One region of the Streptomyces sp. NPDC048269 genome, then DNA from elsewhere that is predicted to be linked to it. Evidence: riboswitches for the same ligand, from Rfam matches in the RefSeq annotation. Region 1 holds a riboswitch; the other holds the start of a gene.
The links. A riboswitch is a leader RNA that binds a small molecule or an ion and turns the genes downstream of it on or off. The one in region 1 is predicted to bind ZMP and ZTP.
Positions count from the first base shown of each region.

Region 2: linked by a shared signal. The riboswitch ahead of AB0D48_RS06250 (bifunctional 5,10-methylenetetrahydrofolate dehydrogenase/5,10-methenyltetrahydrofolate cyclohydrolase) and the one ahead of glyA (serine hydroxymethyltransferase) in region 1 are both predicted to bind ZMP and ZTP.

Region 1 is NZ_JBEZLW010000056.1:14,165-32,257, reverse strand. It holds gene purN (phosphoribosylglycinamide formyltransferase) at 1-129, shown strand, start outside; gene purH (bifunctional phosphoribosylaminoimidazolecarboxamide formyltransferase/IMP cyclohydrolase) at 126-1,709, shown strand; gene AB0D48_RS33365 (hypothetical protein) at 1,913-2,515, opposite strand; gene AB0D48_RS33360 (bifunctional methylenetetrahydrofolate dehydrogenase/methenyltetrahydrofolate cyclohydrolase) at 2,758-3,618, shown strand; gene AB0D48_RS33355 (DUF3017 domain-containing protein) at 3,608-4,054, shown strand; gene AB0D48_RS33350 (malate dehydrogenase) at 4,341-5,330, shown strand; gene AB0D48_RS33345 (hypothetical protein) at 5,458-7,227, shown strand; gene AB0D48_RS33340 (hypothetical protein) at 7,217-7,594, shown strand; gene AB0D48_RS33335 (hypothetical protein) at 7,597-8,916, shown strand; gene AB0D48_RS33330 (carboxymuconolactone decarboxylase family protein) at 8,949-9,434, opposite strand; gene AB0D48_RS33325 (PLP-dependent aminotransferase family protein) at 9,482-10,879, shown strand; gene AB0D48_RS33320 (DMT family transporter) at 10,894-11,739, opposite strand; gene AB0D48_RS33315 (hypothetical protein) at 11,851-12,171, shown strand; gene AB0D48_RS33310 (glutathionylspermidine synthase family protein) at 12,178-13,392, shown strand; gene rocD (ornithine--oxo-acid transaminase) at 13,389-14,591, opposite strand; ZMP/ZTP riboswitch at 14,701-14,791, shown strand; gene glyA (serine hydroxymethyltransferase) at 14,826-16,109, shown strand; gene trpS (tryptophan--tRNA ligase) at 16,616-17,629, shown strand; gene AB0D48_RS33290 (2'-5' RNA ligase family protein) at 17,725-18,093, shown strand, end outside.
Region 2 is NZ_JBEZLW010000004.1:127,445-137,248, reverse strand. It holds gene AB0D48_RS06280 (amino acid permease) at 1-571, shown strand, start outside; gene AB0D48_RS06275 (SRPBCC family protein) at 614-1,063, shown strand; gene AB0D48_RS06270 (MoxR family ATPase) at 1,229-2,290, shown strand; gene AB0D48_RS06265 (hypothetical protein) at 2,352-4,157, shown strand; gene AB0D48_RS06260 (RNA polymerase sigma factor) at 4,172-5,773, opposite strand; partial or broken gene AB0D48_RS06255 (SAM-dependent methyltransferase) at 5,989-6,213, opposite strand; ZMP/ZTP riboswitch at 6,347-6,440, shown strand; gene AB0D48_RS06250 (bifunctional 5,10-methylenetetrahydrofolate dehydrogenase/5,10-methenyltetrahydrofolate cyclohydrolase) at 6,513-7,358, shown strand; gene AB0D48_RS06245 (MAB_1171c family putative transporter) at 7,508-8,671, opposite strand; gene AB0D48_RS06240 (pyridine nucleotide-disulfide oxidoreductase) at 8,668-9,804, opposite strand, start outside.

The DNA of each region.
Region 1 (18,093 bases):
GACGAGGACGACGAAGCCGCTCTCCATGAGCGCATCAAGGAAGTCGAGCGACAGCTGCTCGTCGACGTCGTGGGGCGCCTGGCCCGACACGGCTACCGCATTGAGGGACGAAAGGTAACAATCCAGTGACCGCCGTAGAGAGCAACGACCCGACCACGACCCAGCGGCCGATCCGGCGTGCGCTCGTCAGTGTCTACGACAAGACGGGACTGGAAGAACTGGCCCGCGGACTGCACGAGGCGGGCGTCGCGCTCGTCTCCACCGGCTCCACCGCCTCGAAGATCGCCGCCGCCGGGGTGCCCGTCACCAAGGTCGAGGAGCTGACCGGCTTCCCCGAGTGCCTGGACGGTCGGGTGAAGACCCTGCACCCGCGCGTGCACGCCGGCATCCTCGCCGACCTGCGCCTGGAGGACCACCGCAACCAGCTCGCCGAGCTGGGCGTCGAGCCCTTCGATCTGGTGATCGTCAACCTGTACCCCTTCAAGGAGACCGTCGCCTCGGGCGCCACCCCCGACGAGTGCGTCGAGCAGATCGACATCGGCGGCCCGTCCATGGTCCGCGCCGCCGCCAAGAACCACCCCTCCGTCGCGGTCGTGACCAGCCCCGAGCGTTACGCCGACGTCCTCGCGGCGGCGCAGGGCGGCGGCTTCGACCTCACGGCGCGCAAGCGGCTGGCGGCCGAGGCCTTCCAGCACACCGCCGCGTACGACGTGGCCGTCGCCTCCTGGTTCACGAATGCGTACGCCCCGGAGCCGGAGGCCGTGCTGCCCGAGTTCCTGGCCGGCGCCTGGGAGCGCAAGTCGACCCTGCGCTACGGCGAGAACCCGCACCAGGCCGCCGCCCTCTACACGGACGGCCGGCCCGACGGGCTCGCCAACGCCGAGCAGCTGCACGGCAAGGAGATGTCCTTCAACAACTACGTGGACACCGAGGCCGCCCGCCGCGCCGCCTACGACCACGAAGAGCCCTGCGTCGCGATCATCAAGCACGCCAACCCGTGCGGCATCGCCGTCGGCACCGACGTCGCCGCCGCCCACCGCAAGGCGCACGCCTGCGACCCGCTCTCGGCCTTCGGCGGTGTCATCGCCGTCAACCGCCCGGTGACCGTCGAGCTCGCCGAGCAGGTCGCGGAGATCTTCACCGAGGTCATCGCCGCCCCCGCCTACGAGGACGGCGCGGTCGAGGTCCTGGCCAAGAAGAAGAACATCCGCGTCCTGAAGGTGGACGGCACCCCGCACCAGCCGGGTGACCTCAAGCCGATCTCCGGCGGCGTACTGCTCCAGCAGTCCGACGTCTTCCAGGCCGAGGGCGACGACCCGGCCAACTGGACGCTCGCCACGGGTGACGCGCTCTCCGCGGACGAGCTCGCCGAGCTCGCCTTCGCCTGGAAGGCCTGCCGCGCCGTCAAGTCCAACGCGATCCTGCTCGCCAAGGACGGCGCCTCGGTCGGCGTCGGCATGGGCCAGGTCAACCGCGTCGACTCGGCGAAGCTCGCCGTCGAGCGGGCCGGCGCCGAGCGCGCGCAGGGCTCGTACGCCGCCTCCGACGCCTTCTTCCCCTTCCCGGACGGTCTGGAGATCCTCACGGCCGCCGGTATCAAGGCCGTCGTCCAGCCGGGCGGTTCGGTCCGTGACGAGCTGGTCGTCGAGGCCGCGAAGAAGGCCGGCGTGACGATGTACTTCACCGGGACCCGGCACTTCTTCCACTGAGCCGTCCCGCTGGCCAGAACGGCGAAGGCCGCGACCCGCAGAGTGTGCGGGTCGCGGCCTTCGCCGTGGAGCTCCGGGGTTGTACCCCCGTGGAGCTCCGGGGTTGTACCCCCGTGGAGCTCCGGGGTTGTACCCCCGTGGAGCTCCGGGGTTGTACCCCCGTGGAGCTACGAGGGGTTCAGTGCCCCGTGGAGCTACGGGGTTCAGTAGCGCGGGCGCTTGAACCAGGCGGCGCCGGAGCTGCTGACCACCGAGGCGAGGATGATGCCGAAGATGGCGAGGCCGACGATGCCGCCGAAGACGTTGCTCGCACCGTTGGCGGAGGCCTGGGCGAAGTTCGCGAGGCTGCCCAGGATCGACAGCGACGCGTAGACGATCGTCGTGATGCGGACGCCGTTGCCGCCCTTGCCGAACTTGGCACCGAGGACGATGGCCAGGGCGGCGAAGGCGAAGACCACGATGGCGATGGCGACGATGATGCCGGCGCCGAGGTCGCCGGCGCTGGAGTTGGTGGCGCTGGAGACCGCTGCCGCGCCGATGAGCGCGAAGAGGCCGATGATGATCTGGATGCCGGCCACGATGAACAGCAGCACGCGCGCGGTCTTCAGCAGACCCGGCATCTCCATGGGCATGCCCGGGTAGCCGCCGGGGGCCCCGGGGTAGCCCTGCGGGGCCTGCTGCGGGTAGGCGTAGCCGCCCTGCGGCGGGATGCCCTGGGGCGCCTGCTGCGGGTAGCCGTAGCCCGGCTGGCCCTGCGGGGCCTGGGGCTGCTGTCCGTACGGGTTGTTCGGGTCGCCGAAGCTCATCTTGGGGTGTTCCTCCGTGGAAGTGCGGGGACGCACGGCACGCACGGAGGAAAGCTCTGTTCTACGGTCCGCCCCCCGGCACTGCCCGCGGCACTCTTTTCGGTCATCGTCGTCGGAGACGTCGGAACTTGTCCAGCCGGTTCCCGCGCGGCCGGTGACTTGTTGTGCAAGTGCAATGAACCGCGCGCGTCCATGAGCGCCTTGACTGGAACCGGGGGCACTCCATCCGGGAGGATGGGTACATGACCGCCCAGATTCTCGATGGCAAGGCCACCGCAGCCGCGATCAAGTCCGAACTGACCGCCCGCGTGGCGGCCCTGAAGGCCCGGGGCATCACCCCCGGCCTCGGCACCCTGCTGGTCGGTGACGATCCGGGCAGCCGCTGGTACGTCAACGGCAAGCACAAGGACTGCGCCGAGGTCGGCATCGCCTCCATCCAGCGCGAACTGCCCGCGACGGCCTCCCAGGAGGACATCGAGGAGGTCGTACGGGAGCTCAACGCCAATCCGGAGTGCACGGGCTACATCGTCCAACTGCCGCTCCCCAAGGGCATCGACACCAACCGGGTCCTGGAGCTGATGGACCCGCTGAAGGACGCCGACGGCCTGCACCCCATGTCACTCGGCCGGCTGGTCCTGAACGAGCCGGGCCCGCTGCCCTGCACCCCGTACGGGATCGTCGAACTGCTGCGCCACCACGGCGTCGGGCTCAACGGGGCGCACGTCGTCGTCCTCGGCCGCGGCATCACCGTCGGGCGCTCGATCGGCCTCCTGCTGACCCGCAAGTCCGAGAACGCCACCGTGACGCTCTGCCACACCGGTACCCGCGACCTCTCGGGGCTCCTGCGCCAGGCGGACATCGTCGTCGCCGCGGCCGGCGTCCCGCACCTGGTCAAGCCGGAGGACGTGAAGCCGGGCGCGGCCGTGCTCGACGTGGGCGTCAGCCGCGACGAGAGCGGGAAGATCGTCGGCGACGTGCACCCCGGCGTCGCCGAGGTGGCCGGCTGGATCTCCCCGAACCCCGGCGGGGTCGGCCCGATGACCCGGGCCCAGCTGCTCGTCAACGTCGTCGAGGCGGCGGAACGGACCAGCAGTGCGGGCTGAGCGGGGCGACGAGGGCGCGGCGTCGGCGGCCGAGGCGCCCCGGTCCCGCCGCTTCCCGTCCGTCACCCGGGACACCGCCCGCCCCGAGGGCAGCGGCCGGGCCGTCCCCGGTGCCGTGTCCACGCCCGCCCGTCAGTGGCCGATGCTCAGCGTGCTCACCGCGACCGCCGCGGGGCTGCTGGCCACGGCAACGGGGCATCCGCGGGTCGGCTGCCTGGTCATAGGCCTGGCTCTGATCGCGGCCTCGGTGCTGCGGCGCGTACTGCCCTCGGTGGGCATGCTCGCGGTGCGCTCCCGGTTCACGGACATGGTCACGTACGGGCTCTTGGGCGTGGCGATCACGCTGCTCGCGCTGGTGATGCAGCCCAGCCCGCCCGGCAAGCCGTGGCTGGAGGTCCCGTTCCTGGAGACGGCGGTCCGCTTCACCGTGCGCTGATACCGCCGTCCGCCGTCCGCCGTCCGCCGTCCGCCGTCCGCCGTCCGCCGTCCGCCGTCCGCCGTCCGCCGTCCGCCGTCCGCCGTCCGCCGTCCGCCGAACGGCCGAACGGCCGGAGCCGGGGGCCGGATCCACCTGGTGGACCAGCCCCCATGGAGACCGGCCGCCCCAGGGTCCGATAGCCTGACGGCGGATGTCTCTTCACGTCAAGATTTACTGCGGAGCGGCGTCCTCCAGCACATGGGGCGGGCACGCCCCGACCGCCAGCTGTCTAACGGAGAAGGCCATGACCCGCACTCCCGTGAATGTCACCGTCACCGGCGCCGCAGGCCAGATCGGCTACGCGCTGCTCTTCCGCATCGCGTCCGGCCACCTGCTCGGCGCGGACGTGCCGGTCAAGCTCCGCCTCCTGGAGATCCCCCAGGGCATGAAGGCCGCCGAGGGCACCGCCATGGAGCTCGACGACTGCGCCTTCCCGCTGCTCAAGGGCATCGACATCTTCGACGACCCGAACCAGGGCTTCGAGGGTGCCAACGTCGCGCTGCTCGTCGGCGCCCGCCCGCGCACGAAGGGCATGGAGCGCGGCGACCTGCTCTCCGCCAACGGCGGCATCTTCAAGCCGCAGGGCAAGGCCATCAACGACCACGCCGCGGACGACATCAAGGTCCTCGTCGTGGGCAACCCGGCCAACACCAACGCGCTCATCGCGCAGGCCGCCGCCCCGGACGTACCGGCCGAGCGCTTCACCGCGATGACCCGCCTGGACCACAACCGTGCGATCTCGCAGCTCGCGCAGAAGACCGGCGCCGACGTCTCCGACATCAAGCGTCTGACCATCTGGGGCAACCACTCCGCCACCCAGTACCCGGACATCTTCCACGCGGAGATCGCCGGCAAGAACGCCGCCGAGGTCGTCAGCGACGAGCTGTGGCTCGCCGAGACCTTCATCCCGACCGTCGCCAAGCGCGGCGCCGCGATCATCGAGGCCCGTGGCGCGTCCTCGGCCGCGTCGGCCGCCAACGCCGCCATCGACCACGTGCACACCTGGGTCAACGGCACCGCCGCGGGTGACTGGACCTCGATGGGCATCCCGTCGGACGGCTCCTACGGCGTCCCCGAGGGCATCATCTCCTCCTTCCCCGTCACCACCAAGGACGGCAAGTACGAGATCGTCCAGGGCCTGGACATCAACGAGTTCTCCCGCGCCCGCATCGACGCCTCCGTGCAGGAGCTCGTCGAGGAGCGCGACGCGGTCCGCGAGCTCGGCCTGATCTGAGTCCACCCGCTTCACCGGAAGGCCCCGGCGCCCAGCGCGCCGGGGCCTTCTTTTTGGCGTGATCCGCCCTGTCCCGGAACCGCCCGGCACCGTACGTTTTCCCTCCTCACACCGGAGGGGGGATTCGGTGACCGAAATCCCGGAGGGCAGGGGACCCGTACATCCGTCGAAGACGGAGGCCGGGCGCCTGCTGTGTGCCGGCGTCTACCTCGACACCGCGTACCGGGACCGGGTGATCGACGAGCTGTACGTCCACGAGGAGCGCTTCACCGCCCCCTCCTACGGGTTCGACGCCGCCCGCGTCCTGGCCCACGCCCTCCGCGCCCGGCGTGCCGCAGTGGCCTGGGCGGCGGCGGTGGTGGCGGTCTGGGCCCTCGGGCTGCTGCTGCTCCAGGGCTTCTTCGTCTTCCTGCTCGTCCCGGCGCTCCTGACCAGCGGCGCGGGGCGGATCAAGCGGCGCCGGGACCGCACCGGCCGCGGCAGCCGGGTGATCGAGTACGTCCTGCGCGGTTACGCGGCCTGGATGCTCGGCCGGATCCTCTGGGGGATGGTCCTCGGCCTCTGGGAGGACAACCCGACCGAGGGCATCCGGCTGCGCCTCTCCGGTCTGGGCGAGCTCTTCTCGTACTTCGGACAGATGATCATGAACAGGCCGCTCGACGTCTTCCTGGACTGGCCGAGGGTGGGGCAGTACTACGGGACGTCCTATTCATGGGTCGCCCTGCTCGTCCTCGTCCTGGTCATCGTCGTCGCGGGGCTCCAGCAGGGCCACTTCGCCCGCGTCCTGCACTCCTCCCTCGACCGGGCCGGCTACGCCGGGGCCGCGGGCGACCTGGTGGTGACCGGCCGGCGTTTCGGGCGGGCCCGCGCGCGGATCCAGCGGATCCAGCACGCACCCCTGGTCATGTACGACGTGGGCAACCCGTTCTGCGGCGCGGGCCAGGCGCACCTGCCGTGGCAGCTGGCCGTCGAACTGCGCCCGCGAGGCGGCGGCGAGGCGGAGGAGCTGGACAACGCGCAGATCGTGGACCGGATCCGGCCACGGCTGGAGGCCCTGCGCATCCCGTCGCCGCACGGCTCCGAGGACGCCGAGGCCTCCGTACTGGACCGGCTGCGCGAACTGGTCATCGACGAGTGCGTGTTCCTCCCGGCCGACGGGCTGCCCGACGTCGGCTCCCTGGACCTGTCCGCGGAGGCGTTCGCCGAGCACCGCGCCAGCGCCATCGAGGAGGGCGGCGAGCGCCGCCGGCACTTCCTGCGCGTACGGGTCGGCGGCTGGGACGAGAACCTCGTCATCACCGTCTTCATCCGCGTGCACACGCAGGGAGGGATGCTGATGCTGGAAGTGGCGCCGCACGTGCTGCTGCCCGTACGGCCGGACTTCCAGCGGGTCGACGACATCGCCCAGCGGCAGCTGCGCAACACCGTCTTCGCCAAGGTGGCCTGGGCGGTCGCGAACGGACCGGGCTCGCTCGCCCCGGCGCTGGTCACCCTGGTGGGCGCGCTGCGCATCCCGTGGCGGATGGCCACCGCGGGGCACGGCGTGGCGCTCCCGGCCGGGCCGGCCGTCTCCGTACGCGAACTCGCCGCGCAGGGCGACGCCTCGCTGTTCCAGCTGATGGACCTGGACCGGTACCTGAAGACGATCCAGGACCGGATCGTCGGCGGGGTCACCCTGGCCCTGCACGAGGCGGGCTGGCACACCGAGGAGTTCGCGGAGCGGGCCGTCAACGTCGCCGAGGGCGCGGTCTTCATCCAGTCGGTGCGCGACAGCGCCTTCGGCATCGGCGGAGTGAGCCACAACAGCGCCACCCGCCACGGGTCCTCCGCCCCGGACGACGACAAGAGCAAGCGCACGAGCACGGGCACGGGCAAGAGGAGAAGCGGTGGCAACTAGCGGCGGAGAACAGCCGGCCGTGCGGATCGGTGACGTCCACGGCAGCAGCTTCAGCATCGGCGGCACCCACAACACCAACAGCACCGTCCACCACGGCGGTACGGAGGCCGCGGCGCCGGGCGCCGAGGAACTGCTGGAGGCCGTACGGGAGCTGCGCGCGGCCCTCGTACGGCTGCCCCGGAGCCCCGAACGGGCGGCGCTGGACGGCGAACTGGACGAGGTCGCGGGGGAGCTGGAGGCGGGCGGGGAGGTCCGCCCGGGCCTGCCGGCCAGACTGCGGGGGGCGCTGGAGCGGTGGGCCCCGCTGGTGGACTCGGTGAGCGCGGGGACCGCCCTGGCCGCCTTGCTCACCTCGCTGGGAGGCTGAGCGTGGCCACGGGGGAGGGCGGCGTCCGCTGGAATCCGCGGTCGCAGCGGTGGGAGCGGACGGAGCCGGCCGAGCGGACGGAGCCGGCCGAGCCGGGAGAACGGGGCCGGTGGAGAGAACGGGTCCGGCCGAGAGTGCGGGCCCGGTCGAGAGAGCGGACGCAGCCGAGCGAGCAGGCGGAGCAGGCCGGGCAGGCCGGGCAGGCCGGGCAGGCCGCCGGGACCGAGCAGGTCGGGTGGACCGGGCAGGCCGGGCGGGCCGAGCCGGGCGGTCAGGCCGGGTGGACCGAGCCGGGCGAGCGGACCGAGCATGCCGGCCGGACCGGGCCGGGCGAGCGAACCGAGCGGGTCGCCGGGACCGAGCAGGCCGGGCAGCCCGAGTGGGCCGGGCAGGCCGAGCGGGCCGAGCCTGGCGAGCGGACCGGGCAGCCCGAGCGGACCGGGCAGCCCGAGCGGGCCGAGCCGGGCGAAGAGACCGGGTCCGACGGGCGGGTCGAGCCGGGTGGCCGGACCGGGTCGGACGGGCGGGCCGAGCCCGCCGACCGGGTCCAGCCGGGCCCGGTCCCGAGTCCGGCGCCCGGGCCGGCGCAGTGGCCGTCGTATCCGCCTTCGCCGCCCGCGCCGCCCTCGCCGTACGCGCCGGGCATGCCCTCGGCACCGGGACGACCGGCTCAGGCTCCGGCGGCTCCGACCCCCGTGCGGCGCCGGCGGACCCTGGTGGTGGTGACCCTCGGTGTGGCCCTGGTCGGCGCGGCCGCCGTGGCAGGGTGGCTGTACCTGGGCCGGGGCGACCCGGGCACCGGTCCCGGCGGCCAGGAGGCGAAGGGGACCGCGACCTCCAGCCCGACGCCCGCCCCGACCCCCACTCCCACCTCGACCGCCCCGCCCTCCGGCTACGTGTGGGTGCGCGAAGCGGCCTCCGGCTTCTCGGTCGCCGTCCCCACGGGCTGGACGGCAGACCGCAGCGACCCGGGAGTCGGCTCCGTGTACCGGTCGGGCGACCAGAGCGCGCTGATGCAGATATTCAAAGCCACCCAGGACTCCATGACGGCCTGTGAGGTCCTCGCCGACTCCACCAAGGTGCTGGAAACGAAGCCCGGTTACCGGCAGGTCTCCCAGGATCCCGTGGACGGTTCCGGCTGCGAGCTGGTCTTCGAGTACGCCGATCCGGCCTCGTCCGCCCCGCCCGGCCTCGCCTTCGAACGGCTCCTCGTCGCCGCCGACCGCAGCCGGTGGGTGATCATGGTCACCGGCCCCAGCGCCGACAAGCCGGCGACCCGTGCACACCTCATGGCGGCCGTGCAGTCCTTCCGCCCGCTCTGATCGGCCGATCGGCCGATCAGTCGATCAGCCGATCAGCCCTTGTTGTACATGCCGGGCGTGTAGTGCCCCGGCACCATGCGGGTGGTGACGCCGATGCGGTTCCAGACGTTGATCGTCGAGATGACGGCGATCAGCTGGGCCAGCTCGCGCTCCTCGAAGTGCTTCGCGGCCTTCTCGTACACCTCGTCGGGCACGAAGCCGTCCGTCAGCACCGTGACCGCCTCGGTGAACTCGATCGCGGCGAGCTCCTTCTCGGTGTAGAAGTGCCGTGACTCCTCCCAGGCGGTGAGCTGCACGATCCGCTCGACGCTCTCGCCGGCCGCGATCGCGTCCTTGGAGTGCATGTCCAGACAGAACGCGCAGTGGTTGAGCTGCGAGGCCCGGATCTTGACGAGCTCGACCAGGGCCGGGTCCAGGCCCTTCTTGGCGGCGATCTCCAGGGCCAGGACCGCCTTGTAGACCTCGGGGGCGGCCTTCGCCATGTTCATACGGGGCGTGTGTTCGTGTGCGTTCGTCATGTGATCAACCGTAAGAGGCGGGCGGCCCACCGATATGGTCCATATCCATGATGGAATCCTGGGCCACTTTCGGTGCCGACCTGCATCTGGACCTGTCCGCCGGACGCGGGTTGCGCGCAGGGCTCGTCGAGGCGCTGCGCGAGGCCGCGCGCAGTGGGCGGCTGGCGCCCGGGACCCGGCTGCCGTCGTCCCGCTCCTTCGCCATCGACCTGGGGATCGCCCGCAACACCGTCGCGGAGGCCTATGCCGAACTCGTCGCCGAAGGCTGGCTGACGGCCCGCCAGGGCTCCGGCACCCGGGTCGCGGAACGGGCCCGGCCGCGCCGGGCCGCTGCGGCCGCCCCCGTACGCCGTCCCGCGCGCCAGGGGCCCGCGTACAGCCTGCGGCCGGGCTCCCCGGACCTGGGCGCCTTCCCGCGGGCGGCCTGGCTGTCGGCGGCCCGGCGGGCCCTGACGGACGCCCCGAACGAGGCCTTCGGGTACGGGATCGACGGCCGCGGCCGGCCCGAGCTGCGCGAGGCGCTGACCGGGTACCTGGCACGGGCGCGCGGGGTGTACGCGGACCCCGACAGGATCGTCCTGTGCGGCGGCTTCGCGCACGCGCTCACGTTGCTGGCACGGGTGCTGCGGGCGCGGCGGGTACGGGAGGTGGCGGTGGAGGGGTACGGCCTGGACGTCCACCGGAACCTGCTCACGGCGGCCGGGCTGCGGACGCCGCCGCTGGGCGTGGACGGGGAGGGGGCCCGTACGGACGAACTGGGCGCGGGGCCCGGGGCGGTGCTCCTGACCCCGGCGCACCAGTTCCCGACGGGCGCGGCCCTGACCCCGGCCCGCCGGGCGGCGGCGGTCGACTGGGCCCGCACCACCGGCGGGCTGATCCTGGAGGACGACTACGACGGCGAGTTCCGCTACGACCGCCAGCCGGTCGGAGCCCTGCAGGGGCTGGACCCGGACCGGGTCGTGTACCTCGGTACGGCCAGCAAGTCGCTGGCGCCGGGGCTGCGCATGGGCTGGATGGTGGTCCCGCCGGGGCTGGTGGACGAGGTCCTGGCCGTCAAGGGCATGAGCGACCGGACCTCCGGCGCGCTGGACCAGCTCACGCTGGCCGAGTTCATCACGTCCGGGGCGTACGACCGCCACGTGCGCGGCATGCGCCTGCGCTACCGGCGCCGACGGGACGAGCTGGTGGCGGCGGTGGCCGGCCGGGTGGCCGGCGTGTCCGGGATCGCGGCGGGCCTCCACGCGGTGCTGGACCTCCCGGCGGGGACGGAGCGCGCGGTGGTCCAGTCGGCGGCCTGGCAGGACCTGGCCCTGGAGGGCCTGGCCGGCTTCCGCCACCCGCGGGCGGCGCTCCCCCCGCGCGACGCGCTGGTGGTCGGCTACGGAACCCCGCCGGACAGCGCGTGGACCCCGACCCTGGCGGCCCTGACGGCGGCGCTCCCGTAGTACCGCGGGGCCCGTCACGCCGCCGGGGACGCAGGCTCCGGCTCCGGCTCCGGCGGCTCCCCGAAGCGGCCCAGCGCCAGGGCTCCGGCCACCGCCACCACGAAGCCCGTCACCGCCAGCCAGGCCAGGTCCTCGCGGGGGCGGTCGCCGAGCCAGACCACGCCCACCACCGCCGGGCCGATCGTCTCGCCGAGGACCAGCCCGGCCGTCGCCGCCGTCACCGAGCCGCGCTGGAGGGCCGAGGTGAGCAGCAGGAAGGCCGCACCACCGCCCAGCAGCAGCGCGTACAGGGCGGGATTGCGCAGCTCGGCCGAGGAGAAGCCGTCGATCAGCCGGACCGCCACCTCCACCACCCCGAAGCCCGTCCCCGCCGCCAGACCCAGTACCAGCGCCCGCGGCCCGTCCGGGAGCCGGCCCGCCACCGCCCCGACCAGCAGCACCAGCCCCGCCACGGCCAGCAGCCACAGCTTCAGGGCGAGCGACCCCTGTCCCGAGCCCTCCTCCCCGGAGGCCAGCCCCAGCATCAGCAGCCCCGCGCACACCACCCCCACCGCGCCCCACTCCGTCCGGGACAGCCGCACCCGCATCAGCCGCGCCGCGACCACCGCCGTCACGGCCAGGCTCGCGGCCATCGCGGCCGCCACCGCGTAGATCGGGATGTGGCGCAGCGCGATGATCTGGAGCACGAAGCCCACCGCGTCGAGGCCGAGACCGGCCAGATATCGCCACTGCCGGACCGCCCGCATCATCAGCGCGGGGTCCACCCCGGACCCCGTCCCCGGCTCCACGGCCCGCGACGCCATGGCCTGCAGAACGGACGCCGTGCCGAAGCAGACAGCCGCACCCAGCGCGCAAATCATCCCAATGAGCACGAACTGACTCTAGGTCACAGATCTCACGACGGCCGGATTCCATCGGTCCGGGCCCCCGCTCTAGTCTGTCGGGAGCACGCCATCAGGGGAGCAGCAGACATGGACAGCAGCAGTAGCAGCAACAAGCGCCGGATGCGCTCCGGCGCCGTCGTCCTCGGCGGCATGGGCCTGCTCGCGGCCACGCTCGTGGCCTGCGGCAACAGCAACGAGCCGGACCGGCGCTGCGTCGACCGGAACACGCTGGACAAGCTGGACGACAAGTACTGCAAGAGCAGCGGCAGCAACAACAGCAGCCGGGGCACGTACTACTACGGCGGCACCGTCCGCAACGGCAAGGTCTCCGGCGGCAGCTTCGACAAGTCCGCCGTCACCCGCGGCGGCATCGGCGGGCACAGCAGCTCCGGCTCCAGCGGCGGCTGAGGACCCGTGAAGCGGCACACCATCGAGCCCCGCCCCGACTGGCAGAAGACCGTCGAGGAACAGGGGCTGATCTACCCCCTCACCCGCTACCCCGACGACTCCCTGCGCCCCTACTGGGACGAGAGCGCGTACTACTCCTTCTCCCTCCCCGAGGTCGAGGCGCTGGAGAACGTCGTCGAGGAACTGCACGCCATGTGCCTGGCCGCGGCCGCGCACATCGTCGAGCACGACCGCTTCGCCGACCTCGGCATCACCGACCCGGAGCTCGCCGCGCTCATCGCCGAGTCCTGGCACCGACGGGCCGAACAGCCCTCCCTGTACGGCCGCTTCGACCTGCGCTACGACGGCACCGGCAGCCCGGCCAAGATGCTGGAGTACAACGCCGACACCCCCACCTCCCTCGTGGAGGCGGCCAGCCCGCAGTGGTTCTGGATGGAGGAGCGCTTCCCGGGCGCCGACCAGTGGAACTCCCTCCACGAGCGCCTCGTCGACGCCTGGCGCCGGCAGGCCGAGCTGCTCCCGCCCGGCCCGCTGCACTTCGCGCACTCCGAGACCGACGAGCTCGGCGAGGACCTGATGACGGTCGCCTACCTCCAGGAGACCGCGGAGCAGGCCGGCCTGGACACCCAGGCCCTGTCCGTGGAGCAGATCGGCTGGGACAGCCTGTCCGGCCGGTTCGTGGACGAGAAGCTCCGCTTCATCCGCTCCTGCTTCAAGCTCTACCCATGGGAGTGGCTGGCCACCGATGAGTTCGGCCCGCAGGTCCTCGGCACGTACGACCACGGCGGCGGCTCCGGCACCACCTGCTGGATCGAGCCGCTGTGGAAGATGCTGCTGTCCAACAAGGCACTGCTGGCGATCCTGTGGGAGCTCTTCCCGGAGCACCCGAACCTGCTGCCCGCCTACCTCGACGGCCCGCGCGAGCTGGCGGAGCCCGGAGCCGACGGCTACGCGGCCAAGCCGCTGCTGGGCCGCGAGGGCGCCGGGGTCACCCTCCACCCGGCGGACGGCACCGGCGAGCCGTTCACACCGGAGGAGGGCGAGCGGTACTGCTTCCAGGCCCTGGCCCCGCTGCCCGACTTCGACGGCAACCGGGTGGTGCTCGGCGCGTGGGTCGTCGAGGACGAGGCGGCGGGGCTCGGCATCCGCGAATCCGCGGGGCCGGTCACGGACGAGTACGCCCGCTTCCTGCCCCACGTGATCCTCGAGCCGGAGAGCTAGGCGAGGAGGGACCTGAGCTGGTCCAGGCCCCAGTCCAGGTCCTCCTTGCTGATCACCAGCGGCGGGGCGATCCGGATCGTGGACCCGTGGGTGTCCTTCACCAGGACGCCGAGCTCCATCAGCTTCTCGGAGATCTCCCGTCCGGTCCCGCGCGACGGCTCGATGTCCACGCCCGCCCACAGCCCCCGTCCGCGTACGGCGGTCACCGCGCCCCCGCCGACCAGCAGGTTCAGCTCCCGGTGCAGATGGTCGCCGAGCTCGGTGGCGCGCTGCTGGTACTCGCCCGTCCTGAGCATCGCCACGACCTCCAGGCCGACGGCGCACGCGAGCGGGTTCCCGCCGAAGGTGGACCCGTGCTCGCCCGGCCGGAACACCCCGAGCACGTCCCCGTCGGCGACGACGGCCGAGACCGGCACCACCCCGCCGCCGAGCGCCTTGCCGAGGATGTACACGTCGGGGACGACCCCCTCGTGGTCGCACGCGAAGGTCTTGCCGGTGCGGCCCAGGCCCGACTGGATCTCGTCCGCCATGAAGAGGACGTTCCGCTCGCGCGTCAGCTCCCGTACGCCCTTCAGATATCCGGCGGGCGGCACCAGCACCCCGGCCTCGCCCTGGATCGGCTCCAGCATCACGGCGACGGTGTGTGCGGTGACCGCCGCGTCCAGCGCGGTCAGGTCGCCGTACGGGACGATCTCGAAGCCGGGGGTGTACGGGCCGTAGTGGTCGCGCGCCTCGTGGTCCGTGGAGAAGGAGACGATCGTCGTCGTACGGCCGTGGAAGTTGTTCGCCGCGACCACGATCTTGGCGTGGCCGTCCGGGACGCCCTTGACCTCGTAGCCCCACTTGCGCGCGGTCTTCACGGCCGTCTCCACGGCCTCGGCGCCCGTGTTCATGGGCAGCACCATCTCCTTTCCGCACAGTGCGGCGAGCTCGGTACAGAAATCGGCGAAGCGGTCGTGGAAGAAGGCGCGCGAGGTGAGCGTGACCCGGTCCAGCTGCGCGCGGGCGGCGTCGAGCAGACGGCGGTTGCCGTGCCCGAAGTTGAGCGCCGAGTAGCCGGCGAGCATGTCCAGGTAGCGGCGGCCCTCCACGTCGGTCATCCACGCGCCTTCCGCGGTGGCGACGACCACGGGCAGCGGATGGTAGTTGTGCGCGCTGTGCGCTTCGGCGGAGCGGATGGCATCAGCAGTTGTCGACACGGGGTCTCCGATCGTCCGTCAGGCCGGTGACGAGGGTGGCGTCACTTTCCATCCTCGCTCGCAGAGCGGACGGAGAAACCTTTCTTGTGGCGCGCCCGCTAAGGTGGGCAACACGCACGGCGACTGGCGTACGGAGAACCAACTCCGGGGGAGTCGTGCGCGCTCGACCGCACACAGGGCCGCTCGCCTGGGCCTCGCGGGGTACCGATCACATCGACCCCGGAGGAGCCCGCCATGTCCGCGAGCCACCGTCCCGCCCCTCTCGTCCATCCCGCCCTTGCCGCGACCGACCCCGAACTGGCGTCCCTCGTCGCGGCGGAGGAAGTGCTCCAGGCGGAGACCCTGCGCCTGATCCCGAGCGAGAACTACGTGTCCGCGGCCGTCCTCGAAGCCTCCGGCACGGTGCTGCAGAACAAGTACAGCGAGGGCTACCCGGGCCGCCGCTACTACGAGGGCCAGCAGAACATCGACCGCGTCGAGGCCCTGGCCGTCGAGCGGGCCAAGGGCCTGTTCGGCGTGGACCACGCCAATGTCCAGCCGTACTCCGGCTCCCCGGCGAACCTGGCCGTCTACCTGGCCTTCGCGAAGCCGGGTGACACGGTGATGGGCATGGCCCTGCCGATGGGCGGGCACCTGACACACGGCTGGGGCGTCTCGGCGACCGGGTCGTGGTTCCGGGGCGTGCAGTACGGCGTCCGCCCGGACACGGGGCTCATCGACTACGACGCGGTGCGCGACCTGGCCTTGGCGGAACGCCCCAAGCTGATCTTCTGCGGCGGTACCGCGCTGCCGCGCACGATCGACTTCGCGGCCTTCGCGTCCATCGCCGAGGAGGCGGGCTCGGTCCTCGTCGCGGACGTGGCGCACATCGCGGGCCTGATCGCGGGCGGGGCGCACCCGTCCCCGGCGGGGCACGTGGACGTGATCTCCACGACCACCCACAAGACCCTGCGCGGTCCGCGCGGCGCGATGCTGATGTGCCGCGAGGAGCACGCGAAGGCCATCGACAAGGCCGTGTTCCCGGGCCTCCAGGGCGGGCCGCACAACCAGACGACGGCGGGCATCGCGGTGGCGCTGCACGAGGCGGCGCAGCCGTCGTTCGTCTCGTACGCCCACGCGGTCGTCGCCAACGCGAAGGCGCTGGCGGCGGCGCTGCTGGAGCGGGGCTTCGACCTGGTCTCGGGCGGTACGGACAACCACCTGATCCTGATCGACCTGACGGGCAAGGCGGTCGCGGGCAAGGTCGCTGCCAGGGCCCTTGACCGGGCGGGGATCGTGGTGAACTACAACACGGTCCCGTTCGACCCCCGCAAGCCGTTCGACCCGTCGGGCATCCGGATCGGCACCCCCTCGCTGACGTCGAGGGGCCTGTCCACGGAGCACATGCCGCTGGTGGCGGACTGGATCTCGCGTGCGGTGGACGCCGCCGCCAAGTCCGACGAGCCGGCGCTGGCCGCCGTACGGGCGGAGGTCACCACCCTGATGTCGGCCTTCCCGGCCCCGGGCCTCCCCCTCTAGCCGCCTCCCCGGGCTCCGCCCGCGCCCCGATCCCCGGTGTGGCCGAAAGAGGGGGCTCCGCCCCGCACCCCGCGCCTCAAACGCCGGCGGGGCTGGAGGGTGCCGGGCGGGGCTCGCCGCTGCGGCGCCGCTGCCGGGGGCCGGCCCCCGGACCCGCGCCTCAAAACGCCGGCCGGGCTGGAATGCCCGCAGGGCAATCCCAGCCCGCCCGGCGTTTGAGGGCGCACCCGCACCGAAGGCGCCGAGTCCGGGCCGGAGCCGAACCCAGCCCCGCCGGCGTTTGAGGCGCGGGTTCGGGCAGCGCCCCGGGGCCTCGCGCAGCGGCGCGGCCTCGCGGCGGCGCGGCCTCGCGGCGGCGGGGGAAAGCGGTCGCTCGGCCGGGGCAAGATCCGGCCGGGCCGCTACCGCCCGGTACCCGGGCACGGCACGGCAAGGACGACCGCGACCCGGAAGGTTCCGGCCAGCGGCGGGCCCGAGCCCGCCCCCGCACCTGAGAGAATGAAGCCATGGCTTCTGATCGTCCTCGCGCGCTCTCCGGCATCCAGCCCACCTCCGGTTCGTTCCACCTCGGGAACTACCTCGGAGCCATCCGCCAGTACGTCGCCCTGCAGGAGACGCACGACGCGTTCTACATGGTCGTCGACCTGCACGCGATCACCATGCCGCAGGATCCGAAGGAACTGCGCGCCAACACCCGGCTCTCCGCCGCGCAGCTGCTCGCCGCCGGCCTGGACCCCGAGCGCTGCACGCTCTTCATCCAGAGCCACGTGCCCGAGCACGCGCAGCTCGGCTGGGTCATGAACTGCATCACCGGCTTCGGCGAGGCCAGCCGGATGACCCAGTTCAAGGACAAGTCCGCCAAGGGCGGCGTCAACAACGCCACCGTCGGACTGTTCACGTACCCGATCCTCCAGGTCGCCGACATCCTGCTCTACCAGGCGAACTCGGTCCCCGTCGGCGAGGACCAGCGCCAGCACATCGAGCTGACCCGCGACCTGGCCGAGCGCTTCAACCAGCGCTTCGGGCAGACCTTCACCCTCCCGGCCGCGCACATCGTCAAGGAGGTCGCGAAGATCTACGACCTCCAGGACCCGGCGATCAAGATGTCGAAGTCCGCGTCGTCCCCCAAGGGCCTGATCAACCTCCTCGACGAGCCCAAGGTCACCGAGAAGAAGATCAAGAGCGCGGTCACCGACACCGAGGCCGAGATCCGCTTCGACTCCGAGAAGAAGCCCGGCGTCAGCAACCTGCTCACGATCTACTCCACCCTCACGGGCGAGACGATCGCCGCCCTGGAGGCGAGGTACGAGGGCAAGGGCTACGGCGCGCTGAAGACCGACCTGGCCGGCGTGATGGTCGATTTCGTCACACCGTTCAGGCAGCGCACCCAGGAATACCTGGACGACCCGGAGACGCTGGACTCCATCCTGGCCAAGGGCGCGGAGAAGGCCCGCGCGGTCGCCGCCGAGACCCTGGCGCAGACGTACGACCGCCTCGGTTTCCTCCCCGCGAAGCACTGACGCGGGATCGAACGACAGACGGCCCTGGCGACACCGGGGGTGCTGCCGCCACACTGGGGCGGCAGCATCCATACAGACAAGCGGAGGAGAGATACGTGGGGACCGTAACGCTCGGCGTTTCGATCGCGGTCCCGGAGCCGTACGGCAGCCAGCTCCAGGAGCTGCGCGCCGGCTTCGGGGACGCCGCCGCGCACGGCATCCCCACGCACGTCACCCTCGTCCCGCCCACCGAGGTGGAGGCGGACCGGCTGCCGGAGATCCGCGCCCACCTGGCCGAGGTCGCGGCGGCCTTCCGCGGCTTCCGGATGCGGCTGGCGGGGACGGGAACCTTCCGTCCCCTCTCGCCGGTCGTCTTCGTCCAGATCGTCGAGGGCGCCGCGGGCTGCACCCGCCTCCAGGGCGAGGTCCGCGCCCCCGACGGGCCGCTCAGCCGCGAGCTGGCCTTCCCGTACCACCCCCACGTG
Region 2 (9,804 bases), on a different contig from region 1:
CTCCTCCCAGGCCCCCTTCACGGACGCCGTCGACGCCATGTTCGGCGGAACCTGGGGCGGCACCGTCGTCGCCTGCGCGGCGGTGATCTCGATGGCGGGCGCCCTCAACGGCTGGACCCTGCTCAGCGCGCAGACCCCGTACGCCGCCGCCAGGGACGGCCTCTTCCCGAAGGCCTTCGAGACGAAGAGGCGCGGCGTCCCGGTGGTCGGAGTGGTCGTCACGGCCGTCCTCGCCTCGGCGCTGACCATCTACAACTACACAGCCGGCTCGGAGGGCGTCTTCGAGATCCTGGTTCTGGTCACCACCTTCACCGCGACCGTCCCGTACCTGATCTCCACCGCCGCACAGCTCTACTTCCTGCTCTCGGGCCGCTCCGAGCGCGTCCACCGGGGCCGCCTGGTCCGCGACGCCTCCCTCGCCTCCCTGGCCTTCGCCTTCTCGATGTGGCTGGTGGCCGGCTCCGGCTACGCCGCCGTCTACCAGGGCGTCCTGTTCCTCTTCGCGGGCGTCCTCGTGTACGCCGTGATGTCCGCCCGGAAGGCGCGCGCCACCGTTTCCCCCGCGGGGTAATTTGGAAGGAGAGGACAGTCAGGGGGGCTCGAAGGGGTCGCCATGTCCGCGATCAGCAAGACCATCGACATCGACCGCAGGCCCGAGGACGTCTACAGGTACGTGACGGACCCCACGCACCTGCCGGAGTGGCAGGACAGCGCCGTGTCAGCCGTTCCCATGGGCGACCTCCCCGTCCACGTCGGTTCGAAGGTCGTCGTCACCCGGCAGATCGGCAAGCGCAGGATCCCCACGACCATGGTGTTCACGGAACTCGTCCCGCCGCGGAGCTGGCACATCCACGGCGTCGACGGACCGGTACGGCCGGACGTACGGGGCTACATCGAACCCCTCGACGACGGGACCCGTTCACGCGTCACCCTGTCCATCGACTTCGAGGGCCACGGCATGGGCAGGGCGCTGGTCCCCCTCGTGGTCAAGCCCATGCTCCGCAAGGAGATGCCCCGGGGCGAGGAGAAGCTCAAGCACCTGCTGGAGCACACCGCGAGCTGAATCCGCGAGCTGACTCCTGGGCCCGCTCCGGAGCCCGCTCCGGAGCCACTCAGGGGCACGCTCACGGACCTGCTCCCGGCCCGGGGAAAACCGGGTGCTTCGGGTCGCGTGGTGCGCCCACACTGGGCGGACCACGCACCCGAACTCCCGAGGACATCCACGCCCGTGCAGGCCTCCGTCACCGTCACCCCCGCCCAGATCCCCGAACTGCTCCTCGGCCTCGCCACCGTGCGGCCCGTGTTCCTCTGGGGGGCACCCGGAATCGGCAAGTCCTCGCTGGTACGGAAGTTCGCCGACTCGCTCGGCCTGGAATGCGTCAGCCTCCTCGGCACCCAGCTCGCCCCCGAGGACCTGATCGGGGTACCGCAGATCCAGAACGGCCGCTCCGTCTTCTGCCCGCCCGAGGCCATCGCGCGCGACGAGCCGTACTGCCTCTTCCTCGACGAGCTCAACGCCGCGTCCCCGGACGTCCAGAAGGCCTTCTACTCGCTGATCCTGGACCGCCGCATCGGCTCCTACGAACTCCCCGCGGGCTCCATCGTCATCGGCGCCGGCAACCGCGCCACGGACAACGCCCTGGCCCGGCCCATCGCCTCCGCCCTCGTCAACCGCCTCACCCACGTCCACCTCCAGGCGTCCGCGCGGGACTGGCTGGTCTGGGCCGGAGAGAACGGCATCCACCCCTGGGTCACGGACTACCTCACCGACCGCCCCGACCACCTCTGGTCGCAACCGCCCAAGACCGAGGAGGCCTTCTCCACCCCCCGCTCCTGGCACATGCTCTCCGACGCCCTGCACTCCTTCGGGACCGGCCTGGACGAGCAGACCCTGAAGGTCGTCGCGCACGGCACCCTCACCCCCGCCCACGCCGTCTCCTTCTGCGGCTACGCCAAGATCGTCCGCCACACCTTCGGCATCGAGGCGATCCTGAAGGGCGACGCGAGCTGGCCGCGCCGCACGGAGGACCGGGACCTGCTGTACTACCTGGCCGAGGCCTTCCGGGGACGCCTGATCAAGGAACTCCCCGCGCAGCGCGAACACGTCTCGCCCGCCGCCCGGCAGACCGCCTACCGCGCCAAAGCGCTCCTGGTCCAGCTCGCCGAGATATCCGTCGAGGTCGCCCAGACCGTCATCGCGGACGACGCCGACGGCCTGCCCGTGCTGCCCGCCTGGTTCCTCGTCGACGCCGCCCGCGACATGCCCCGCCTGGTCGAGGCCCGCCGGTGAGCGCAGCGCGCTCCCGCGCGGAGAACCGGCCGGGCCACGACGCCCGACAGGGGGACGCCGCATGAGCCGCGGCGCACAGAAGCCGGGCAGGCCCGACCCCGCCACCGAGGCCTTCGCCGAGGGGCTCGCCCTGGTCAAGCGGCATCCGGCCCTCGCCGCCGTCGACGCCTCCGTCTGCCGCCAGGCCAAGTGCGCGGCCACCCCGGCCGGGGGTTTGGCCGCGGTTGACTCCAACGGCACCGTCCACGTCCACCCCACCAAGCGGGCCGATCCCCGGGAATGGGCGTGGGCCCTCGCCCACGCCCTGCTCCACCTCGGCTTCGGCCACGTCCCCGCCGGCAAGGACGAGGACCGCCCGCAGCCCGACCGCTTCGACCTCGCCGCACGCTGCGCCGTGGTCAACCGTTTCCTGCTGACCGTTGCGGTCGGCCGCGCCCCCGACCACCTCCCCGCCGAGTACCCCGGCGGGGACGAGGAACTGCTCGCCGCCCGCTGGCGCCGTGACGGCATCCCGGCCGCCTACGAAAAGTGCGGCACCGCCGGGGACCACCCCGACCAGGTCCTCGTCACGTTCCGCAGGTGGAACACCCCCGCCCCCGACTGGGAGACCCGCTTCGCGCACGCCCTCACCCGCAGCGTCTCCGCCGCCATGGACGTGGCCGGCGGCCGCCGCGACCGGATCACCGGCGAAACGGCCCGACGGCACCCCTGGGACCGTGCGCTGAACTGGTTCGTCTCCTCGTACCCGCTGCTCGGCGGCCTCGCCGCCGGCTTGAAGATCGTCGCTGACGCCGAGCTGGCCCGCGCCCAGGGCATCGCCATCGCCGCGGTCAGCGCGAGCGCCGGCGAGATATACGTCAACCCGCTGCGCACCTTCACCGACGGCGAATGGCGGTTCATCCTGGCCCACGAGATGCTGCACGCCGCGCTGCGCCACGGCGGGCGTCGCGGCGCCCGCGACCCGTACCTGCACAACGTGGCCGCCGACTACGTGGTCAACGGCTGGCTCGTGGAGATGGGCGTCGGCGAGATGCCCGCAGGACTGCTCCACGACCCTGCGCTACGGGACCTCTCCGTCGAGGAGGTCTACGACCGGATCGCCGCCGACCTGCGCCGGATGCGCCGCCTCGCGACCCTGCGCGGCAAGGGCCTCGGGGACATCCTGGGCGAGCCGCTGCCCCACCCGGCGAGCTGCCCGTACTCGGACCTGGACGACTTCTACCGGCGCGGCCTGACCCGGGGCTTCGACCTGCACCAGTACGGGGAGCGCGGGCTGCTGCCCGCGGGTCTCGTCCAGGAGATCCGGGCACTGGCCCATCCGCCCGTGCCCTGGGACGCGAAGCTGGCCCGCTGGTTCGACGAGTACGTGCCGCGCCCCGTGGCCGTACGCTCCTACGCGCGCCCGGCCCGCCGCCAGGCCTCGACGCCGGACATCCCGCGCGCGGGCCGCTGCTTCCCGCCCGAGGAGGTGGCCCGCTGCACCTTCGGCGTGGTGCTCGACACCTCGGGCTCGATGAACGCCGCCCTGCTCGGGAAGGCGCTGGGCGCCATCGCCTCGTACGCGGAAGCCCGCGACGTACCGGCGGCACGCGTCGTCTTCTGCGACGCGGCGCCGTACGACGCGGGCTATCTGCCCCCGACCGAGATCGCGGGCCGGGTCCGGGTACGCGGCCGGGGCGGGACCGAGCTGCAGCCGGGCATCGACCTGCTGCAGCGGGCGGAGGACTTCCCGCCCGGGGCACCGGTGCTGGTGATCACGGACGGGTGGTGCGACACCCTGCGGATCCGGCGCGAGCACGCCTATCTGGTTCCGCAGGGTGCCTCCCTGCCGTTCACGCCCAAGGGGCCGGTCTTCCGACTGGCCTGAAGGCCCCCGACGGTTTAGTCGAGGTAGTCGCGCAGCACCTGCGAACGCGACGGGTGGCGCAGCTTCGACATCGTCTTGGACTCGATCTGGCGGATGCGCTCACGGGTGACCCCGTACACGCGGCCGATCTCGTCCAGGGTCTTGGGCTGGCCGTCGTTGAGGCCGTAGCGCATGGAGACCACACCCGCCTCGCGCTCGGAGAGCGTGCCCAGGATGGACTGGAGCTGCTCCTGCAGGAAGGTGAAGGAGACCGCGTCGGCCGGCACGACCGCCTCGGAGTCCTCGATGAGGTCACCGAACTCGCTGTCGCCCTCCTCACCCAGCGGGGTGTGCAGGGAGATCGGCTCGCGGCCGTACTTCTGGACCTCGATGACCTTCTCGGGGGTCATGTCGAGTTCCTTGCCCAGCTCCTCCGGGGTGGGCTCGCGGCCCAGGTCCTGGAGCATCTGGCGCTGCACGCGGGCGAGCTTGTTGATGATCTCGACCATGTGCACGGGGATGCGGATGGTGCGCGACTGGTCGGCCATGGCGCGGGTGATCGCCTGCCGGATCCACCACGTCGCGTACGTGGAGAACTTGAAGCCCTTGGTGTAGTCGAACTTCTCCACGGCGCGGATCAGGCCGACGTTGCCCTCCTGGATCAGGTCGAGGAAGAGCATGCCGCGGCCGGTGTAGCGCTTGGCGAGGGAGACCACGAGGCGGAGGTTGGCCTCCAGCAGGTGGTTCTTCGCGCGGCGGCCGTCCTCGACCAGGATCTCCAGCTCGCGCTTGAAGGCGGGCTTGTGGTCCTCCTCCTCTTCGAGCTTGTACTCGGAGAACAGGCCCGCCTCGATGCGCTTGGCGAGCTCGACCTCCTGCTCGGCGTTGAGGAGCGGCACCTTGCCGATGAGCTTGAGGTAGTCCTTGACGGGGTCGGCCGTGGCGCCGGCCACCATGACCGTCTGCGCCGGGGCGTCGTCCTCGTCGTCGTCGGACAGCACGAAGCCCTGGGTGCCGCCGGGCTTGGGGGCCTCCTCCTCGGCCTCGTCGACCAGGTCCTCCGCTGCCCAGTCCTCGCCGACCGCGGGCGTCTCGCCCTCGTCGGCGTCCTTGGCGCTGGTCTTCTTCGCCGCCGTCTTCTTGGTGGCGGTCTTCTTCGCGGCGGTCGCGGTCTTCTTGACCGTCCGCTTCTTCGGATCGGCGGCGGCCTCGGCCGTCGCCCCGTCCTCGGTGGTGGACGTCGACGGAGCGGATATCGCCGCGGCGGCGGCCGTGGCCGCAGTGGTGGCCGGGCCGGCGGCCGAGGCCTTGCGCGCGCCGATGGGGCGCGGCGCGGCGGCCGCCTTCTTGGCGACGGTACGGGCCGGGGCGGCGGCCGCCTTGCGGGGCTTCTTCGCGGCGGCCTTGGTGGCGGGAGCCGCGCTGACGTGGAGGGCGACACCCTCCTCGTCCAGGACCTGGTTCAGGCTGCGCAGGACCCGCTTCCACTGGTCCACCGGGATGCGGCCGGCCTCGAAGGCCTGGCGCACATCGTCACCGTTGATGTGACCCTGCTCGCGGCCGCGCTCGACGAGCGCGACGAGGGCCTCCGATTCGGCGATCTCCGGAGGGAACGTACGGGACGGGCTGAGCGACACAAGGAGCCTCTCGTTGCGAACAGATAAGGGGTGGGCGGGACATCATCGCGCGGACTCGGGAAACAGATCCGAGGGGGTTCTGTATTCCGGGGCCGCGCGAGGACACCTGTCGGTTCATCGCATGCCCGAGTCGATTCGTTACGCGCTGAATTGAGTGACCTGCGCCACGCTGTGGCCGCGCAACCGATTCGGCGTGGATCCGTCCGCCCTCTCCGTCAGCCCGTTTTGCGGGCTTCGATGAGGAACCGGGCGGTGTGCGCGACGAACGGGCCTTCGCGTTCGATCCGTTCGTGCAGCTCGCGCAAGCGGTCCCGGTACTGCCCGACCGTGAGGCCGGGCACCATCCGGATCACCTTCCGGAGAAAGTAGAGCACGGCTCCGATGTCGTGGAACTCCGTACGCGGCCGCTCGGAGCGCAGCGCGACGACTTCTGGGCCGGCCCTGGTGGCGTGCGGCAGCCGGGTCGCCCTCGCGATGCCGGGCGGCCAGGACCCGGTGGCCGCCAGTACGCGTCATGTCTTTACCGTCCCAGGCCGGGCCCCGGTCATCCACCGGATGTGTCGACTACAGTGGACGGCGGGCCGTGACTGGCGTTCGGGTGGATCACCACCGGGGAGCGGCCCGGCGTACCTCCGTACGCCGACTGCCGCGCGCCTGGGCGAACCGCGATCCGCAGCGACGTTCAGGAGACCCCGTGACGACTGCCCAGACTGCCCCCGCGTCCGCCACCGCCCGGCTGATGGACGGCACCGCCCTCGCCCGCCGCATCTCGGAGCAGACCGCCGCCTACGCGGCGAAGATCACCGAGCGCACCGGCACCGCGCCCTGTCTCGCGACCGTGCTGGTGGGTGAGGACCCCGCTTCCGTCACCTACGTGCGCATGAAGCAGAACCGGTGCGCCAAGGCCGGGATCACCTCCCGCCACGTGGAGCTGCCGGCCGAGACCACCACCGAGGAGCTGGTGGCCACCCTCACCGCGCTCTCCGAGGACCCCGAGATCAGCGGCATCCTGCTGCAGCACCCCGTCCCGCACCACATCGACGAGCGCGCGGCCTTCGAGGCCATCGCGCCCGGCAAGGACGTCGACGGCGTCACCATGCACTCCTTCGCCGCCATGGGCTTCGGGCTGCCGGGCTTCGTCTCGTGCACCCCCGGCGGCATCATGCGCCTCCTCGCCGCCTACGACGTGGATCTCACCGGCAAGCACGCCGTCGTCGTCGGCCGCAGCGCGATCCTGGGCAAGCCGGCCGGGATGCTGCTGCTGGAGCAGAACGCCACCGTCACCTACTGCCACTCCCGCACCCAGGACCTCCCCTCGATCGTGCGCCAGGCGGACGTGCTGGTCGCCGCCGTCGGCAAGGCCGAGTTCATCCGGGGCGAGGACATCAAGCCGGGCGCCGTGGTCCTGGACGCCGGCTACAACGAGGGCAACGTCGGCGACGTCCACTTCGAGTCGGCAGCCGCCCGCGCCTCCCTGATCACCCCGGTACCGGGGGGCGTCGGCCCGATGACCATCGCCGTCCTGCTGGAGCAGACCGTCCAGGCCGCCGCCGCCCAGGCCGGCCTGGACCTCGCGGACCTCTGAGCCGCAGCCGAGCCGAACACCAACCACGCCCCGGGCCCTCTCGCCCGGGGCGTGGTGTCTTCCCGGGGCAGGGGCAGGGGCAGGGGCAGAGGCAGAGACAGGGACAGGGGGCCGGCGCAGCGGCCGCGGCCACGGCCCCAGCCGGCGGATCAGGTTCCCGTGGGCGCGGCCGCCTCGCGGGCCGCGGCGACGATGGGGGAACTGCGGAACTCCCGGGCCAGTGCCTCCAGCGGGCCGCTGTCCAGCCGGTACGGGGCGGGGTGCCCACCCTGCGGACCGGCGGCCCCGCGCCGGCAGGCGGCGGCGAGCATGGCCGCGTCCGCGACCACGGCGGCCCGGGCCTCGCTCAGACCCTGCCCGCGCGCAGCCTCGTACGCCGTACCGCGCACGGCGGGGTCGAACCGGGACGCGAGCGCCAGGATGCCGTCGTCGATGACGGACTCACGGTGGATGAGACGGATGCCGACCGGCGACCACCAGGCCAGCGGCACGGTCCGTACCCGGGAGGCCGCGGATCCGCGCAGTGCCTTCCACAGCGGATACAGCCGCCGGTACTGGGTGAAGTCCCGCCAGGCCGCCGACCCGCCGACCAGCGGCACGATGAACCCCGCACCGATCGTCAGGGCCGCCGCGGAGGCCAGCGGCGGTGCCACGTCCGTGGACAGGACCACCCAGTCGTGGCCGGCCCAGCGGGCACCCACCGAGGCCCACTTCGCGGCGAGGTACGCCAGGTCCAGCAGCCCGCCCAGCACGATGAGGGCCAGCCCGGTGCGCAGCGGCCGCAGCGAGGGGTCCGCGCGCCGCAGCCACTTCCAGCACAGCCCGGTCAGTGCCGTGCTGCCCACGGTGTGGGCGAGCAGGAAGCAGACGATCATCTCGCGGATCCAGGGCGTGGTGGCGTAGTACGTGTCCAGGTCCCGGAGCCGTTCCACAGGGGCGTCGCCGATCACGAACAGGACGACGATCAGCACGGTCACCGCCCCGAACACGGCCACCGTCAGCCGGGTGGCCCGCCGGACGGCGGCGGGCGGCCCGCCGGCCCACTGCAGCACCAGGACGACGCAGGTTCCCGAGAAGACCGTGACCAGGCAGAACACCAGCGGCGCGGAGAAGTTGACCACGCCGGTGAGACGGTTGACCGCGGCGATCGTCGGCGGCGACGCCAGGAACGTGAGGGGACAGCCCACGACGAGCAGCGCGCACGCGGCCCGGTTCAGGGGCTGGTCCCAGTCCCGGCGCAGCGTCGGTACCTTGATCAGCAGTGCCAGGAGCATGACGGCTCCCGGCAGGTAGAGCAGGATCCCGTCGTTCACCGGGCCTGTCCGACGGGGTCGGCCGGCCCGACCGGGTTCGCCGGGTTCGCCGGGTCGACCGGGTCAGGATCGACCGGGTCAGGGTCCACCGGTGCCGTCGGTACCGCCGGGCCCAGCCCGGCGACGGCCCGCTCGGCGGCGGTGAGCGGCGGCGCCTCCAGGGCGCCCCGGCCCGAAGCGCGCAGGACGTGCCAGACCACCGACGGGTGGAGCCAGTGGGTGGGCGCACTGCTCATGGTGAGCACCTTGAACAGGGCGGCCGTGAGCGCCTCGTCGGTGGTGGCCCCCGTCATCAGCCGGTTCACGTACGCGTTGAGCGCGCCGGTTCCGGCCCGCGGCTTCACCCCGGTGGCCCCGGGGTACAGGATGTCCTGCGAGGTGGCGAGTTCCCAGGCGGTGCTCACCAGGGGAGCGATCGCGCGCTGCGCCTCGCGGCCGAAGCCGGGATGGTCGAGCCCCTGGCGCCGGAGCAGGGAGCGTACGGCCAGCAGTCCCTGGGCGGCGACCGTCATGCCCTGCCCGTACAGCGGGTTGAAGGTCGCGACCGAGTCGCCCACGGCGATGAAGCCGTCGGGGAGTTCGGCCTTCTCGAAGTAGATCCGGCGGTTGGCGGTGCCCTGGGTGACGGCGACGTCCGTCAGGGGTTTCTTCCCTTCGAGGAGTTCGCCCACGATCGGGTCCCTGATGCCCTTGGCGAACGGGATGAACTGCTCGGGGTCGGCGGTCGGCTGGCCGCCGCGGGTCCCGGAGAGGGTGGCCTGCCACTGGCCGTTCTCGATGGGCACGATCGTGGCCGTCTGGCCGGGTACGGGCACCCGGGGGTCGGACTGCACGTTGACGATGGGGAAGCCCGTCTCGTGGGCTCCGGCCGGGGCTTCGAAGATCCTCGTCGCGTAGACCAGGCCCGAGTCGACCTCGGCCTGCCGTATCCCGGTGACGCCCAGTGCCTGGAGCCAGGTCCGGGCGCGCGAGCCGCGTCCGCTCGCGTCGATCACGAGGTCGGCGGCCAGCAGCCGGTCTTCCTCCTCCGGAGTGTCGACCCGGACGCCGGTGACCCGGGCGGCCGTACCCTCCAGGGCCCGGACCCGGCTCTTCTGGAGGGTGGAGACGCCTTTCAGGGCGGTCACCCGGGA